DNA from 2 places in the Friedmanniella luteola genome. Region 2 is predicted to be linked to the other one. Evidence: predicted binding sites of a transcription regulator. Region 2 holds the regulator's gene; the other holds the start of a gene.
The links. The regulator HrcA, encoded in region 2, represses chaperone genes, less so after heat shock. The targets are predictions, from matches to a motif close to TTGGCACTCGNNNNNNNCGAGTGCCAA.
Positions count from the first base shown of each region.

Region 1: a site for HrcA is predicted at 3,815-3,841, ahead of BLT72_RS03385 (FmdB family zinc ribbon protein). Genes of this name have one in related genera too.

Region 1 is NZ_LT629749.1:719,400-726,484, reverse strand. It holds gene ileS (isoleucine--tRNA ligase) at 1-882, opposite strand, end outside; gene BLT72_RS03390 (penicillin acylase family protein) at 1,205-3,751, opposite strand; gene BLT72_RS03385 (FmdB family zinc ribbon protein) at 3,897-4,286, shown strand; gene BLT72_RS03380 (SAF domain-containing protein) at 4,336-5,007, shown strand; gene BLT72_RS03375 (MscL family protein) at 5,089-5,454, shown strand; gene BLT72_RS03370 (hypothetical protein) at 5,479-5,823, opposite strand; gene BLT72_RS03365 (malonic semialdehyde reductase) at 5,937-6,584, shown strand; gene BLT72_RS03360 (UTP--glucose-1-phosphate uridylyltransferase) at 6,660-7,085, opposite strand, start outside.
Region 2 is NZ_LT629749.1:3,087,497-3,094,581, forward strand. It holds gene BLT72_RS14555 (serine/threonine-protein kinase) at 1-1,333, opposite strand, end outside; gene BLT72_RS14560 (MBL fold metallo-hydrolase) at 1,432-2,262, opposite strand; gene BLT72_RS14565 (16S rRNA (uracil(1498)-N(3))-methyltransferase) at 2,344-3,075, opposite strand; gene dnaJ (molecular chaperone DnaJ) at 3,107-4,282, opposite strand; gene hrcA (heat-inducible transcriptional repressor HrcA) at 4,295-5,308, opposite strand; gene BLT72_RS14580 (MBL fold metallo-hydrolase) at 5,412-6,314, shown strand; gene BLT72_RS14585 (substrate-binding domain-containing protein) at 6,403-7,085, shown strand, end outside.

The DNA.
Region 1 (7,085 bases), 2.3 Mb from region 2:
CTCACGGGCGTAGGCGGCCAGCCGGGACTCGGCGAGGACGTACCGCTCGCTGCGCCCGTCCTCGCCGGTGTGCTCGACGACGACGTAGTCGATGGCCGGGTTGACGGCCATGGCGAGGTTGCTGGGCAGGGTCCAGGGCGTCGTCGTCCAGATCAGCGCCAGCTCGCCGGTCTCCAGCCGGAAGCCGACGGTGACGGCCGGGTCCTGCCGGTTCTGGTAGACCTCGTCGTCCATCCGCAGCTCGTGGCTGGACAGCGGCGTCTCGTCGTTCCAGCAGTAGGGCAGCACCCGCAGGCCCTCGTAGACCAGGCCCTTGTCGTACAGGGTCTTGAGGGCCCAGAGCACGCTCTCCATGTAGGAGATGTCGAGAGTCTTGTAGTCGTGCTCGAAGTCGACCCAGCGCGCCTGGCGGGTGACGTAGGCCTGCCACTCGTCGGTGTAGCGCAGCACCGACTCCCGGCAGGCGTCGTTGAACTTGTCGATGCCCAGCTCGAGGATCTCGTCCTTCGTCTTCAGCCCCAGCTGGCGCATCGACTCCAGCTCGGCGGGCAGGCCGTGGCAGTCCCAGCCGAACCGGCGCTCGACGTGCCGGCCGCGCATCGTCTGGTAGCGCGGCACGATGTCCTTGACGTAGCCGGTCAGCAGGTGGCCGTAGTGCGGCAGGCCGTTCGCGAAGGGCGGGCCGTCGTAGAAGACGAACTCGTTGCTGCCGTTCTCCCCGGCCGGGTTGCGCTCCACGGAGGCCGTGAAGGTGTCGTCGGCCTTCCAGAACGCGAGCACCCGCTCCTCCAGCTCCGGGAACCGCGGGCTCGACGGAATGCTCGTCGACCCTTCGACGGGGTCCGGGGTCGACGGTCCGGTCGTCTGCTTCGGGTAGGTCATCGGGACGTCTCTTCCTCGTGGGCTGCTGCCTGCACGAGGACGACGTCACCGCCGCGGTACCACCTCGCTTGCCGCCCGCCGGTGCACCGGAGGACGACCGCTCTGGGTCGAAGGCGATGACGGGCCCACCCGTCCGGTTCTAGTGAGGCCTGGCGGCCCGTTCTTCCGGAGGCTCACCGGTGATGGCCGGATCACTGCCTGTGCCGCCATTCTAGGCCCGTCGGCCGGGTGGTCGGCCAACGCATTCCGGGCGGGGCGGGAGCGGCGGGAGGACGACACCGGACGAGGCCCGCCGGCCTGCCGTCCTCCCGCAGCTGCGGGCTCAGCCGCCGGGCACCAGCTCCAGCCGGTCCGCCGTCGCGGCCTCCACCGCGGGCCGGGAGCTGACGAAGGGCAGCATCTGGTTGGTCGCCCACAGCTCGGTCTGGTCGTCGTAGTGCTCGGCGAACGCGTGCCCGGAGACCCCGCTCTGGTTGATCCAGCGCGACCCGTCGAGCGCCCCGAGGTCGACCAGCATCCGCATCGTCGGGGCCGTCGTCACCCCGTACCCGAGCAGGTCGTCGTAGCCCAGGGCGTTGACGACGGCCGGGCCGCCGCCCACCGGGTAGTGCCCTCGGTTGAACAGCGCCTCGACCGGGGCGATGCCGCTCTGGCCGAGCGTCAGGCTCTCGAGCCGCACCTGGTGCAGGTGACCCCAGCGCCAGCCGTCGGGGTCGCGGGACATCAGCGAGGTGATCTCGGAGCGGGCGTCGGTCATCGCCGCCAGCAGGATGTCGTCGCGCCGCTCGACCTGCGGGGTCGTGACGTCGTCCCACCAGGCGTTGTCCGGGTCGGCCAGCAGCCTGTCGAGGACGGCGTACCACCGGTCGCCGCCGTGCGGCCACTGGTCCTGCGGCAGCTCGTCGCGGAAGGTGAGCTCGAGCAGGTCGTGCACGACGACGTTGTAGAAGGCGGCGGGCGCGGAGTCGGCCGAGGCGCTGTAGTCCCAGCCGACGAGCGTGCGCTGCCCCTCGGCGACCCACGGGTCGGCCACCCGCACCTTCAGCAGGGCCGGGACGAGAGCGGCGGCGGGCCGCACCGTCTCGTCGTAGAAGATCTGCTCCGCCGCGTCGAGGGTCAGCGGGGGCGCGTCGGCCAGCCGGTCGCGGATCTCCTGGCTCCGCCAGCCGTAGGAGTAGCCGGAGCCGACCGGGTAGGGGTACTGCCGGCCGATGACCTGCTGGTTGGCCGCCACCAGGTAGCCGCTCGGCGGGTTGTAGGTGTAGGGCAGCTGGGCGAACGGGATCCGGCCCGTCCAGTCGTACCGCTCGTCCCAGCCCGGGGACGGCGTCCGGCCGTCGCCCCGGCCCCGGACCGGCAGGTCGCCGGGCAGCTGGTAACCGATGTTCCCGGCGGTGTCGGCGTAGACGAAGTTCTGCGACGGCGCGGACAGCAGCGCCAGCGCGGCCCGGAACTGGCGGAAGTCCTGGGCCCGGTTGAGCCCCAGCAGCGCGTCCATGGTGCGGCCCGGGGTGGAGCCGACCCAGGCGACGGACACGGCGTAGCCCGAGCCGCCCGACTCCCCGCGCTGCGCCCCCACCCGCTGCAGCGCGGCGCTGACGTCGGACAGCAGCGGCCCGTGCCGCGACGAGCGGATCCGCAGGGCGCGCGGCTGGTCCTCGCCGCGGACGCGGATCTCCTCGGTGCGCTGCTCCAGCGGCTCGTACACCGGACCGCGGCGGACCGTGTCGCCCTGGACCTGCTCGAGGTAGAGGTCCTGCACGTCGGCGTAGCTGGTGGTCATCCCCCAGGCGACCGCGCTGTTGTGGCCGATCACCACGCCCGGCACGGCGGCGAGGCTGAAGCCGGAGACGTCGAACGGGCACGCCTTCGACACCGTGCGGCAGTGCAGCCCGACCTGGGCGAAGGTCGAGGGGATGGAGGTGGCCAGGTGCGGGTCGTTGGACAGCAGCGCCTTCCCGCTGGCCGTCCGGGAGCCCGCCACGACGAAGGAGTTGGAGCCGATGCCGCCGGCCCCGTCGGCCGTGCCGAGGACGGCGGGCAGCAGCCGGTCGACCGCGGCCGCACCGGCGAGGGCCGGCTGGGCGGCCTGCAGCTGGGCCCGGGAGAGCCCGGCCGGGGCCGGCCGACCGGAGACCAGCGCCGCGTCCGGGTCGAAGGCCCGTCCGCGGACGTCGCCACGGTCGAGGATCGGGTCGTAGCCCTCCAGCGGGTGCTGCGGGTAGAGCTCGGCGACCCGGCCGGGGCCGAGGGTGGCGCTCAGCAGGCCGCGGGAGGCCTCGTCGTCCTGGTTGGACCCGAGCTGCCAGGCCATCACCTTGAGCCACGCCAGCGAGTCGGCGGCCGTCCACGCCTCCGGGGCACCGCGCAGCCCCTGGACCCCGAGCAAGCGGTACTCGAGGGACAGCTCGGCGGGTGACCGCTCGCGCAGGTAGCCGTTGACCCCGGCCGCGTAGGCGTCCAGGTAGCGGCGGGTCGAGGAGGACAGCAGGCGCAGCTCCTGCTCGGCCACCCGGCGCCAGCCCAGCGTGCGGACGTAGGCGTCCGTGCTCACCTGCGACTCCCCGAACAGCTCGGCCAGCCGACCCGCGGCCAGGTGACGGCGGAAGTCCATCTCGAAGAACCGGTCCTGGGCGGCCACGAAGCCCTGGGCCTCGAAGAGGTCCTCCGGGTTGTCGGCGTAGACGTGCGGGACGCCGCTGGCGTCACGGAGCACCTCGACCGGAGCACCCAGCCCGGGCAGGGTGAGCCGGCCCTCCGTCGTCGGGGTGGACTCGCGGACCAGGCTGACGGCCAGGAAGGGCAGCACGACCAGCGCCAGCACGACGACGATGGCGGGGAACAACAGCCAGCGGGGAAGGCGACGCACCGGCTCAGCCTAGTGACCGCGGCCGTCCCCGCCCTCCCTCCGCAGCCGCGGCCCGCGGGTGCGTTGGCAGTCGTTATGCTGGAGTGCTAAGTGCGTCGTATCGTCACCGGCGCCTGATCCACCTGAGACCGGAGAGAGCACGCTCATGCCTACCTACCAGTACCGGTGCACCGAGTGCGGGCACGACCTCGAGGCCGTGCAGAAGTTCACCGACGCGGCGCTGACCGAGTGCCCGAACTGCGGCGGCTCCCTCCGCAAGGTGTACAACGCGGTCGGCGTCGTCTTCAAGGGCTCGGGCTTCTACCGCACCGACAGCCGCAAGGCCCCGTCCGAGAACGGCTCCTCCGGGGGAGGCAGCAGCTCCACGCCCGCCAAGGAGACCGCCGGCAGCGGCTCGGGCAGCAACGGCTCGGGCAGCAACGGCTCGGGCACCAACGGCTCGGGCCCGCAGGGGACGTCGGCGCTGGCCAAGGAGTCCTCCGGCAGCGGCTCGTCCTCGTCCTCGTCCACACCCAGCAAGGCCGCCAGCTCCTAGGGCTGTGGACGACGCGCACGCCCCGGCGGCGCGTCCCGAGACTGACGGCGTGACCTTCCCGCCGTCCCCGCGCACCCGTCGCCGGCCCGCCGCCCTGACCGGGCCGGGTCGGCGTCACCCCCTCCGCACGCTGCTGCGCGCCGCCTCCTGGCACCGGCGTCCGCTGGCCGCGGTCGCCGCGGCCCTCGCCGTCCTCACGGCGGTCTCGGCCGCCCTGCCCGAGGGCCCGCCCGAGCGCACCGTGCTGGTCGCCGCGCACGAGCTGGCCGGCGGCAGCGTGCTGACGGCGGCCGACCTGCAGCGTCGGCCTCTCCGGGCCGCCGACCTGCCCGCCGGCGCCCTCACGGCGGCGGAGCAGGCGGTCGGCCGCGCGGTCAGCGCACCGGTCGCCCAGGGTCAGGTGCTGACGCCGCTGGCCCTGGTCGCTCCCCGGGCCGGACCGGCGTCCGGACGGGTGGTGGCGCCGGTCCGGCTCTCCGACCCCGGCCTGGTGACCCTGCTGCGGCCCGGGGACGTGGTCGACCTGGTCGGCACGGACGAGCAGGGCGGCGGCGCGTCCGTCGTCGCCCGGAGCGCCCGGGTGGTGACCGTGCCGCACGTGGACGAGGAGACCGCGACCGGCAGTGACGGAGGTCTCGTGCTGGTCGAGGTGCCGACGGGCACCGCGACGGCGCTCGCCCGGGCGGCGGTGGCGGGTCCGCTGACCCTGACCTGGCACTGACCGCAGTCCCGCCCGCCCCGGCGTCGCCCTGCTACCGTCCGGCGTCCCAGCCCGATCACCGAACTCGCCGGAGGAAGCACGATGCTGCAGGGATTCAAGGAGTTCCTCCTGCGGGGGAACCTCATCGAGCTGGCGGTGGCCTTCATCATGGGCACCGTCTTCGCCGCGGTCGTCCAGGCGTTCACCAGCATCGTCCTCGACCTGCTGGGTCTGGTCGTGCGGGTGGAGGGGCTCAGCGACGTCGCCGTGCGCGGCATCAACGTCGGCAACTTCCTGACCGCGCTGATCACCTTCGTCCTCACCGCGGCCGTGCTGTACTTCGCCGTCGTCGTCCCCTACAACCGGTTCAGCCGGGTCCGCAAGGCCGACGAGCCCGAGCAGGCCGCGTCCACCGAGGACCTGCTGGCCGAGATCCGCGACCTGCTCCGGGCGCAGAACCGGGGCTGACGCAGAACCGGCCGCCGCTCCGCCTCAGACGCCGTGGTGGGGCGGCACGTCCTGCAGCAGGCGGCGCTCGTCGGCGGTGAGCGGTCGCTCGCCGGCAACCACGGTCGGCGACGGCCCGGTCAGCCGGCGGCGGAGCTCCGCCAGCGCCGCCCCCAGCTGGGCCGCACCCAGACCCTCGGCGAGGTCGGCCGGCAGCGGGTGGGCCCGGGTCAGCTCGGCGACGTCGACCTCCGCGCCCAGGCGCGGGCGCAGCAGCGCGGTCAGGGCGTCGAGGTCGGGACGGGGCTGGCGCCCGAGGTCGTCGAAGCGGACACCGGTCACGGCGTAGGCCAGCGCCTCGTGCCAGGCGGGCACGTGCTGGTCGTCCATGACACCTCCGGCTGGTCGAGAGCCACCCATGGTCGCAGACCGGGCGGAGGCCCGTCGTGACGGGCGTCGCACGGACGGAGGAATAGCCAAACTAATTGAACGTTGAATCAACCGTGACCGACCTCGATGTGAACGCCGCCGACCTGAACGCCTTCGAGCAGGAGTTCGACGCCCCGCTCGCCGTCCCGGCGGGGGTCGCCGACCAGCTCTTCCGACAGGCGGCCACCGCCTACCGCTTCTCCGACCAGCCCGTCACCGACGCCCAGGTGCGCGCCGTGCACGACCTCCTCAAGTGGGGTCCGACGGCGATGAACACCCAGCCCCTCCGGATGGTGCTCGTCCGCTCCCCCGAGGCTCGGGCGCGTCTGGTCGAGCACATGGCCGGCGGCAACAAGGAGCGGACCGGCGCGGCCCCCCTGGTGGCGCTGCTGGCCGCCGACGTCGACTTCCACGACGAGCTGGACCGTGTCTTCCCCGTCTACCCGAACGCGAAGGCCGGGTTCGCCGACGAGGCCGGTCGCGCCGCCGCGGCCCACACCAACGCCGTGCTGCAGGCGGGCTACTTCATCCTGGCCGTCCGCGCCGCGGGCCTGGCCGCCGGTCCGATGGGCGGCTTCGACGCCGACGCCGTCAGCCGGGAGTTCTTCCCCGACGGCCGCCACCGCGTCTTCATGGTGGTCAACCTGGGCCACCCCTCGGCGGAGTCCTACCGCCCGCGCCAGCCGCGGCTGGGCTACGACGAGGTCGTCACCACCGTCTGACCACGACGGGCACGGGGGCCCGCACCCCTGGGGGTGCGGGCCCCCGTCGACCGCGGCCAGCCGGCGCTGGTCCGCTCAGCCCTGCAGCACGGTCCCGGCGGGCACGGTGCGCGGCCCGCCCTCGTCGGGCAGCCGTCCGGCGCCGACGACGGTGACGTCGGCCTCGAAGGTCCAGTCCCCCTCGACGGCCAGGCCGCTGGCCCGCCGGAGCGACGGGGCGCCGGCCGGGAAGCGCGCGTCGAAGGCCGAGATCGTCTTGTAGTGGTCGCCGGCCAGGTCGACCAGTGGCGCCGGGTCGGTCACCCGCACCAGGTGGCCCGCGTCGTCGACCTCGTAGACGTCGGAGCGCAGCAGCAGCAGGTCATTCGTCGTCTTGACCGGCAGGAAGCGCTCGCGGCCGACACCGATCGCCGTCGCGCCGTCGAAGACCTCGACCGCCGCACCCATCGCGCACTCGATCTGGACCACCGGCGTCGAGGTCGGGTCGGCGGGGTCGACCGT
Region 2 (7,085 bases):
GGTAGTAGGTGCGGATGGCGGCGGCGAGATCGCCGGCCGTGGGCGCGCCGCCGTCCCGGCTCGGCGTCGGGGACGGCGTTGGCGTGGGCGTGCGGGTCGGCGTCGGCGTGGGGGTGGGCGTCGGTGAGGACACGGCGGTCGGGGTCGGGTCGGCGCTCGCGCTGTCCTGCGAGGGCGCCGGGCCGGCCGGGCTGGTGGCCGCCGAGGTCTGCGGGTCCGGCGTCGCCGTGCCCGTCGGGTCGGGGCGCAGCAGCGCCACCGCCAGGACGACGACCGCGACCAGCGCGACGAGCCCGAGCAGCACCGGGAGCAGGCCCCGCCGACGGCGGCGCTCCACCTCCCGGCCGCCGGGTACGACGACCGGGGACGGGGCCGGCGACGGCTCGGGGAGCGCGGTCGCCGGGAGCGGTGCGGCCGCGGGGACCGTGACCCGGGTGGTCTCCGCCACGGGCGCCGGCGTGCCCACGGCGGCCAGGGGCAGCGTCGGCGGCACCGGGTCGGCGGGCGCGGTGGGCTCGCCCCGGGTCGCGGCGAGCTCGTCGGCCACCTGCCGCATGGTGGGCCGGTCGTCGGGCTCCCGCGCGAGCATCCGGGTGAGCAGTGGTCCCAGGGCTCCGCTGCGACGCGGCGGCGGGTACTCCCCCGCGGCGACCCGGTGCAGCAGGGCGATGGAGTTCGAGTCCGTGCCGAACGGCGGCTCGCCCTCCAGGGCGGCGTACAACGTGGCGCCGAGGGAGTAGACGTCGGAGGCGGCGCTGGCGCTGGTCCCGCGCGCGACCTCGGGGGCGAGGTAGGCCGGGGTGCCGTGCAGCAGCCCGGTCGAGGTCAGCGTGGCGTCGCCGAGGGCGTGGGAGATGCCGAAGTCGCTGATCAGGGCCTCGCCGTCGTCGGCGACCAGGATGTTCCCGGGCTTGACGTCGCGGTGCACGATGCCGAGCTGGTGCGCGGCGGCGAGGGCGGAGGCCACCTCGGCGCCCAGCCGGGCCGCCTCGGCCGGGGAGAGCGGCCCGCCGTCGCGCAGCACCGCGGAGAGCGGCACGGAGGGGACGAACTGCATGATCAGGCAGGGTCGGCCCTCGTGCTCGACCACGTCGAAGACGGGGACGGCGTGGCGGTGGTGCAGCCGGGCGGTGATCCGGGCCTCCCGCATCGCCCGCTGGGTCGCGAGCTCGGCCTCCTCCTCGCTGACGCCGGCGTGCGTGCGGAGCTGCTTGAGGGCCACCCGGCGCTCCAGCCGCTCGTCCCAGGCCTCCCAGACGACGCCCATGCCACCGGAGCCGACCTTCTCGACGAGGCGGTAGCGGTCGCCGACGAGGGCCTGCGGCTCACTCACCCGAACTCCCCCTCCCGGACGGCCCCGCGGTCCGGGCACTTCGGCGAGGACCGAGACTACGGCACGGACCGGCCGGCTCGTGGCCGCTCCGGCCCTCGTCAACCCGTTCCGGTCAGGTGGTCGAAGTCGCCCCGGGTCCAGGCCACCACCCGGTCCGCCGAGCGCCGGACCCAGGCGGCGGCGTCGGCGCGCACCCGGCCACCGAAGTTGTCGTAGAGCCGGTCGAAGTCCAGCTCCAGGACCCGGTCGGCGACCCGGCCGACCACGGCGGCCGACAGCGGGATCTTGTTGGGGTAGCTGCGCAGGAAGGCGACCCAGTGCTCGTCGGGGGTGCCGGCCACGGTGTCGCCGGTCAGCAGCACGCCGCGGCCGTCGGCGCCGGTCAGGTGCAGCACCGCGCTGCCCGGGAAGTGGCCGCCGATGCGCACCAGGCGCACGCCGGGCACCGGCTCCACCGTCTCCTCGACCAGCCGCACGACCGGATCGGGCCGCTGCACCCAGCCGGCGTCGGCGGCCATCACGTGGACGGGGGCGTCGTCGAAGGCCCGCGACCAGGCGACCTGGGCACCGAACATGTGCGGGTGGCTGGCGGCGATGGCCGCCACCCCGCCGAGCGCGCGGACCTCCGCGACGAGGTCGTCGTCGAGGTAGCCCACGGGATCCCACAGCACGTTCCCGCCCGGCGTCCGGACGAGCAGCGCCCGCTGCCCGATGCCGACCTGCGGCTCGACGCTGATGCCGGTCAGCCCGGGCTCCACCTCCGCCAGCCGGCCGCGGTGCCCCTCGGCCCGCAGCTCGTCGAGCGTGGTCCAGCGCTGCCCCGCGGGGCGGACGTACTGGCGCTCGTCGCAGCAGATCGCGCAGGTGGCGGGGGGCGCGTCGGTGTCGGCGTGCTCGACGGCGCAGGTGCGGCAGGTCCAGACGGTCACGGGCTCCTCCTCGGCCTCCCCGCGCCGGGCCCGGCCGGGGTCTGGGGCCAGCCTGGCACCGGGCGGCCGGGCCCGCAGGTCTCAGCGCAGCAGCAGGCCGGCGACGGCGACCACGCCGGCGGTGGAGGTGCGCAGCACGGCGTCGCTGACCGAGACGGCGCGGGCGCCCGCGGCGGCGAACTGCTCCAGCTCCTCGGGCGTGATGCCGCCCTCGGGGCCGACGACGAGGGCGACGGTGCCGCGCTCGGGCAGGTCGACGTCGCGGAGGGCGGTGGTGGCGTCCTCGTGCAGCACGAGGGCCAGGTCGACGCCGGCCAGCTCCCGGCAGAGCCCGGCGGTGCTGAGCACCGGTCGCAGGGCCGGCTGGAGCAGGCGGCGGGACTGCTTGGTGGCCTCGCGGGCGGTGGAGCGCCAGCGACCGAGCGACTTCTCGCCGCGCTCGGCGGACCAGCGGACGATCGAGCGGGAGGCCTGCCACGGCCAGATCTCGCTGACCCCCACCTCGGTGAGCATCTCCACGGCGAGCTCGGACCGGTCGCCCTTGGCCAGCGCCTGCACGGCGACGACGCGCAGGGCCCGGTCGGGCGCGTCGAGGTGCTCGACCACCCGCAGCGTCAGCCCGGCCTTGGACGCGGCGGTCACCTCGGCGCGGACGCCGCGACCGCGGCCGTCGGCGACGAGCACCTGCTCGCCGGCGCCGATCCGGCGGACGACGGCGGCGTGCCGGCCCTCGTCACCGCCGAGCTCCAGCACCGCGCCCACCGCGGGCCGCGGGTCGGCCAGCGTCTCCAGCAGGAACAGCGGCGCGGTCACGACGTGCTCCCGGCCCCGTCGCCGACGACGGTCACTGCCCGGCGAAGGCGTCCCGCAGGCGGCCGAAGACGCCGCGGCCGTGCTTCTGCACGGTGCCCTCGGGGCCTGTCTCGCCGCGCAGCTCGGCGAGCTGGCGGACGAGCTCGCGCTGCTCCTCGTCCAGCCGGCTCGGGGTCTGCACCAGCAGCGTGACGCCCATCTGGCCACGGCCGTTGGACCGGAGCCGCGGCACGCCCTTGCCCTCCAGGGCGACGCGGGTGCCGGACTGGGTGCCGGCCGGGACGGTGACCTGGACGCTGCGGTCGGCCTCGTCGGCGTCCTCGAGGTCGGCCTCGAGCGTGGCCACGGACACCTCGGTGCCGAGCGCGGCCGCCGTCATCGGGATCTTGACGACCACCTCGAGGTCGTCGCCCTCGCGGCGGAACACCTCGTGCTGGGCGACCGCCAGCTCGACGTAGAGGTCGCCGGCCGGGCCGCCGCCGGGGCCCACCTCGCCGTGCGCGGCGAGGTGGATCCGGTTGCCGGTGCTGACCCCCGCCGGGATCTTGACGTTGATGGTGCGCGACGAGCGGATCCGGCCGTCGCCCGAGCACTCGACGCACGGGTTGGGGATGACCGTCCCGTAGCCGCGGCAGGTGGGGCACGGCTGGGTGGTGCGGATGTCGCCGATGAACGAGCGCTGGACGTGGGTCACGTCGCCCTGCCCGTGGCAGGTCCGGCAGGTCTCGGGCTCGGAGCCCTCCGTGGCGCCCGAGCCGCTGCAGCGCGGGCAGAGCACGGCGGTGTCGACCTGGAGCGGCTTGGTGGTGCCGAAGGCGGCCTCGGCCAGCTCGAGCGACAGCCGCACCAGGGCGTCCTGGCCGCGCCGCACCCGGGAGCGCGGGCCGCGGGTGGTCTGCTGCCCGAACATGGCGTCGACCAGGTTGGTGAAGTCGAAGCCGCCGGCCTGGCCGCCGAAGCCGCCGCCCCCGCCGAAGCCGCCCATCCCGCCGCCGAGCGGGTCGCCGCCGCGGTCGTAGAGGTCGCGCTTCTTCGGGTCCTGCAGCACCTCGTAGGCCTCGGCGACCTTCTTGAACCGGTCGCCGGCGTCGGCCTCCGTGGCCACGTCGGGGTGCAGCTTCATGGCCAGCTGGCGGTAGGCCTTCTTGATCTGCTCCGGCGTCGCGTCCCGCGTGACGCCGAGGATCTCGTAGTAGTCAGAGCTCATGGTGTGGGGTGATCATCCTTCGGAGAGGAAACGGCCTACGTAGCGGGCGACGGCACGCACCGAGGCCATGGTGGAGGGGTAGTCCATCCGGGTGGGGCCGACGACGCCCAGCGTGGCGAAGATGTCGAGCTGGCTGCCGTAGCCGCTCGCGACGACCGACGTCGACTGTAGTTCCTTGTACGGGTTCTCCTGGCCGATGCGCACGGTGACGGCGTCGGCCGTGGTGGCCTCGCCCATCAGCTTGAGCAGCACGACCTGCTCCTCCAGCGCCTCGAGGACCGGCTTGACCGTCGTCTCGAACTCGGCGCCGTAGCGGGTGAGGTTGGGCATGCCCCCGACGACCATCCGGGTGGAGGTCTCGCTGCTGAGCATCTCGAGCAGGGTGGCCGCGGCCACCTGGCCGATCGCGCCGAGCTCGGGCGGCAGCTCGTCGACCAGCGCGCTGAGCCGCGCGGCCGCGACGGACGACGGGTGGCCGACCGTGGCGGCGTTCAGCTGGGCGCGCAGCGACGCCAGCGTCTCGGTCTCGTGGTCGGGGAGCTCCAGCGCGCGCTGCTCGATCCGACCGGTGGAGGTGATGAGGATGAGGAGCATCCGCGAGCTGGAGAGCGAGACGACCTCGACGTGCCGCACCGTGGAGTGGCTGAGGGTCGGGTACTGCACGATCGCCACCTGCTGGGTGACCTGGGCGAGCAGCCGCACCGTGCGCAGCAGGACGTCGTCGAGGTCGGCCGCGCCGGAGAGGAAGGTGTGGATGGCCTTCTGCTCGGCCGGCGACAGGGGTTTGACCGTGCCGAGCCGGTCGACGAAGAGCCGGTAGCCCTTGTCGGTGGGGATCCGGCCGGCGCTGGTGTGGGGCTGGGTGATGTAGCCCTCCTCCTCCAGCGCGGCCATGTCGTTGCGGACGGTGGCCGGGGAGACGCCGAGGTCGTGCCGCTCCACCAGGGCCTTGGAGCCCACCGGCTCCTGGCTGGACACGTAGTCGGTCACGATGGCGCGCAGCACCTCGAGCTTGCGGTCGTCCATGTCCCCTCCTCGTGTCGGGTCGCGGGCGGTCGGCGGTGCGGGCGTCGGACGCCCGCGCGCGGCCGGGTTGGCACTCAGATGGCCAGAGTGCCAGTCTAGCGGGATGGACCAGCAGCCGACGGCAGGCCAGCCCCGGCAGGGCGGCGCGGCCCCGCCGTTCTCGCTCGGCCCCTGGCGGGAGGTGGCCGAGGGCGTCCTCGTCTGCGTAGCCGAACCCGACGCCGTGAACCTGGGCCTGGTGCTGGGCCGCACCGGAGCCCTCCTCGTCGACACCGGCTCGAGCCCGGAGCAGGGGGCCGCGGTGCGGGCCGCGGTGGCCGCCGCGACGGACCTGCCCCTGGTGGGCGTCGTCGTCACCCACGCCCACCCCGACCACGCGTTCGGGCTGGCCGCCTTCGGTGACGTGCCCACCCTGGGCCACGAGACCCTGCCCGCCGCGCTGGCCTCCGCGGTCTCGGCGGGGGCCGCCCGGGCCCTCGGCGTCGACCCGGCGGCCCTGGCGCCGCCCGCGCGGGAGATCGCCGTCGCCGTGGCCGTCGACCTCGGCGACCGGCGCGTCGAGGTGGCCCACCTCGGGCCGGGGCACACCGAGGGCGACCTCGTGGTCGTCGTCCCGGACGCCGACCTGCTGTTCGTCGGGGACCTCGTCGAGTCCGCGCCGACGCCCGAGACGGCGGCCCCGTGGTGGGGTCCGGACAGCGTGCCGCACGCCTGGGGCGCCACCCTGGACGGGGTGATCGGGCTGATGACCGCCGGCACCCGGGCCGTGCCGGGGCACGGCGACCTCGTGGACCGCGAGTTCGTCTTCGGCACCCGCGGCCGGGTGGCCGCCGTCTCCGGGGAGCTGACCCACCTGGTCGAGTCCGGCGTGGCGGAGGCCGACGCGCTGGCCCGCGGCAGCTGGCCCTACCCCGCCGAGCACGTCGCCGGCGCCGTGGCCCCCGGGTACGCGGCGCTGGCCGGCCGCGGCGTCAAGGGCACCCGACCGACGCTGCCGCTCGCGTGAGCGTCCCCCCGCCCCCCACGGGGTCAGACTGGGTGCCGGTCGGGACCGGCGCACGTCCCGACCAGCCAGCAGGAAGGGGCGGACGACGATGGGCCGGGTGACGGTGAAGACGCTGGCGGCGACGCTGGGCGTCTCCCCCGCGACGGTCTCGAACGCCTACAACCGCCCCGACCAGCTCTCCCGCGAGCTGCGCGAGCGGATCCTGGCCACCGCCACCGAGCTGGGCTACGCCGGCCCCGACGCGGCGGCCCGGACCCTGCGCGTCGGCCGCTCGGGCGCCGTCGGGGTGCTGCTGACCGAGCAGCTCTCCTACGCCTTCTCCGACCCCTTCGCCGTGGAGTTCCTCACCGGGCTGAGCGAGGTCGTGGAGCAGCACCAGACGAGCGTGCTGCTGATGCCGCTGGCGTTCTCCGAGCAGGGGCCCGACGTCACCGCGATCCAGCGGGCCAGCATCGACGCGCTCACGATCATGTGCCTGCCGGAGCAGCACCCCGCGGCCGCCGTCGCCCGCGCCCGCGGCATCCGCTTCGTCGGCACCGACATCCGCGACGACCCGGAGGCGTCCTGGGTGGCCATCGACGACCTGCGCGGCGGCGTGCTGGTGGGCGAGCACCTGGCCGCGCTGGGTCACCGCGACGTGGCGGTGCTGGTGGAGCGGAACGCCCCGGCCGGCCGCGAGGTGGTCGAGCTCGACCCGGCCGAGGTCACGTTCCTCGACTACGCCTCCCGGCTGCGCGGGCTGCAGCAGAGCCTGCCCGGCCGGATCACCCT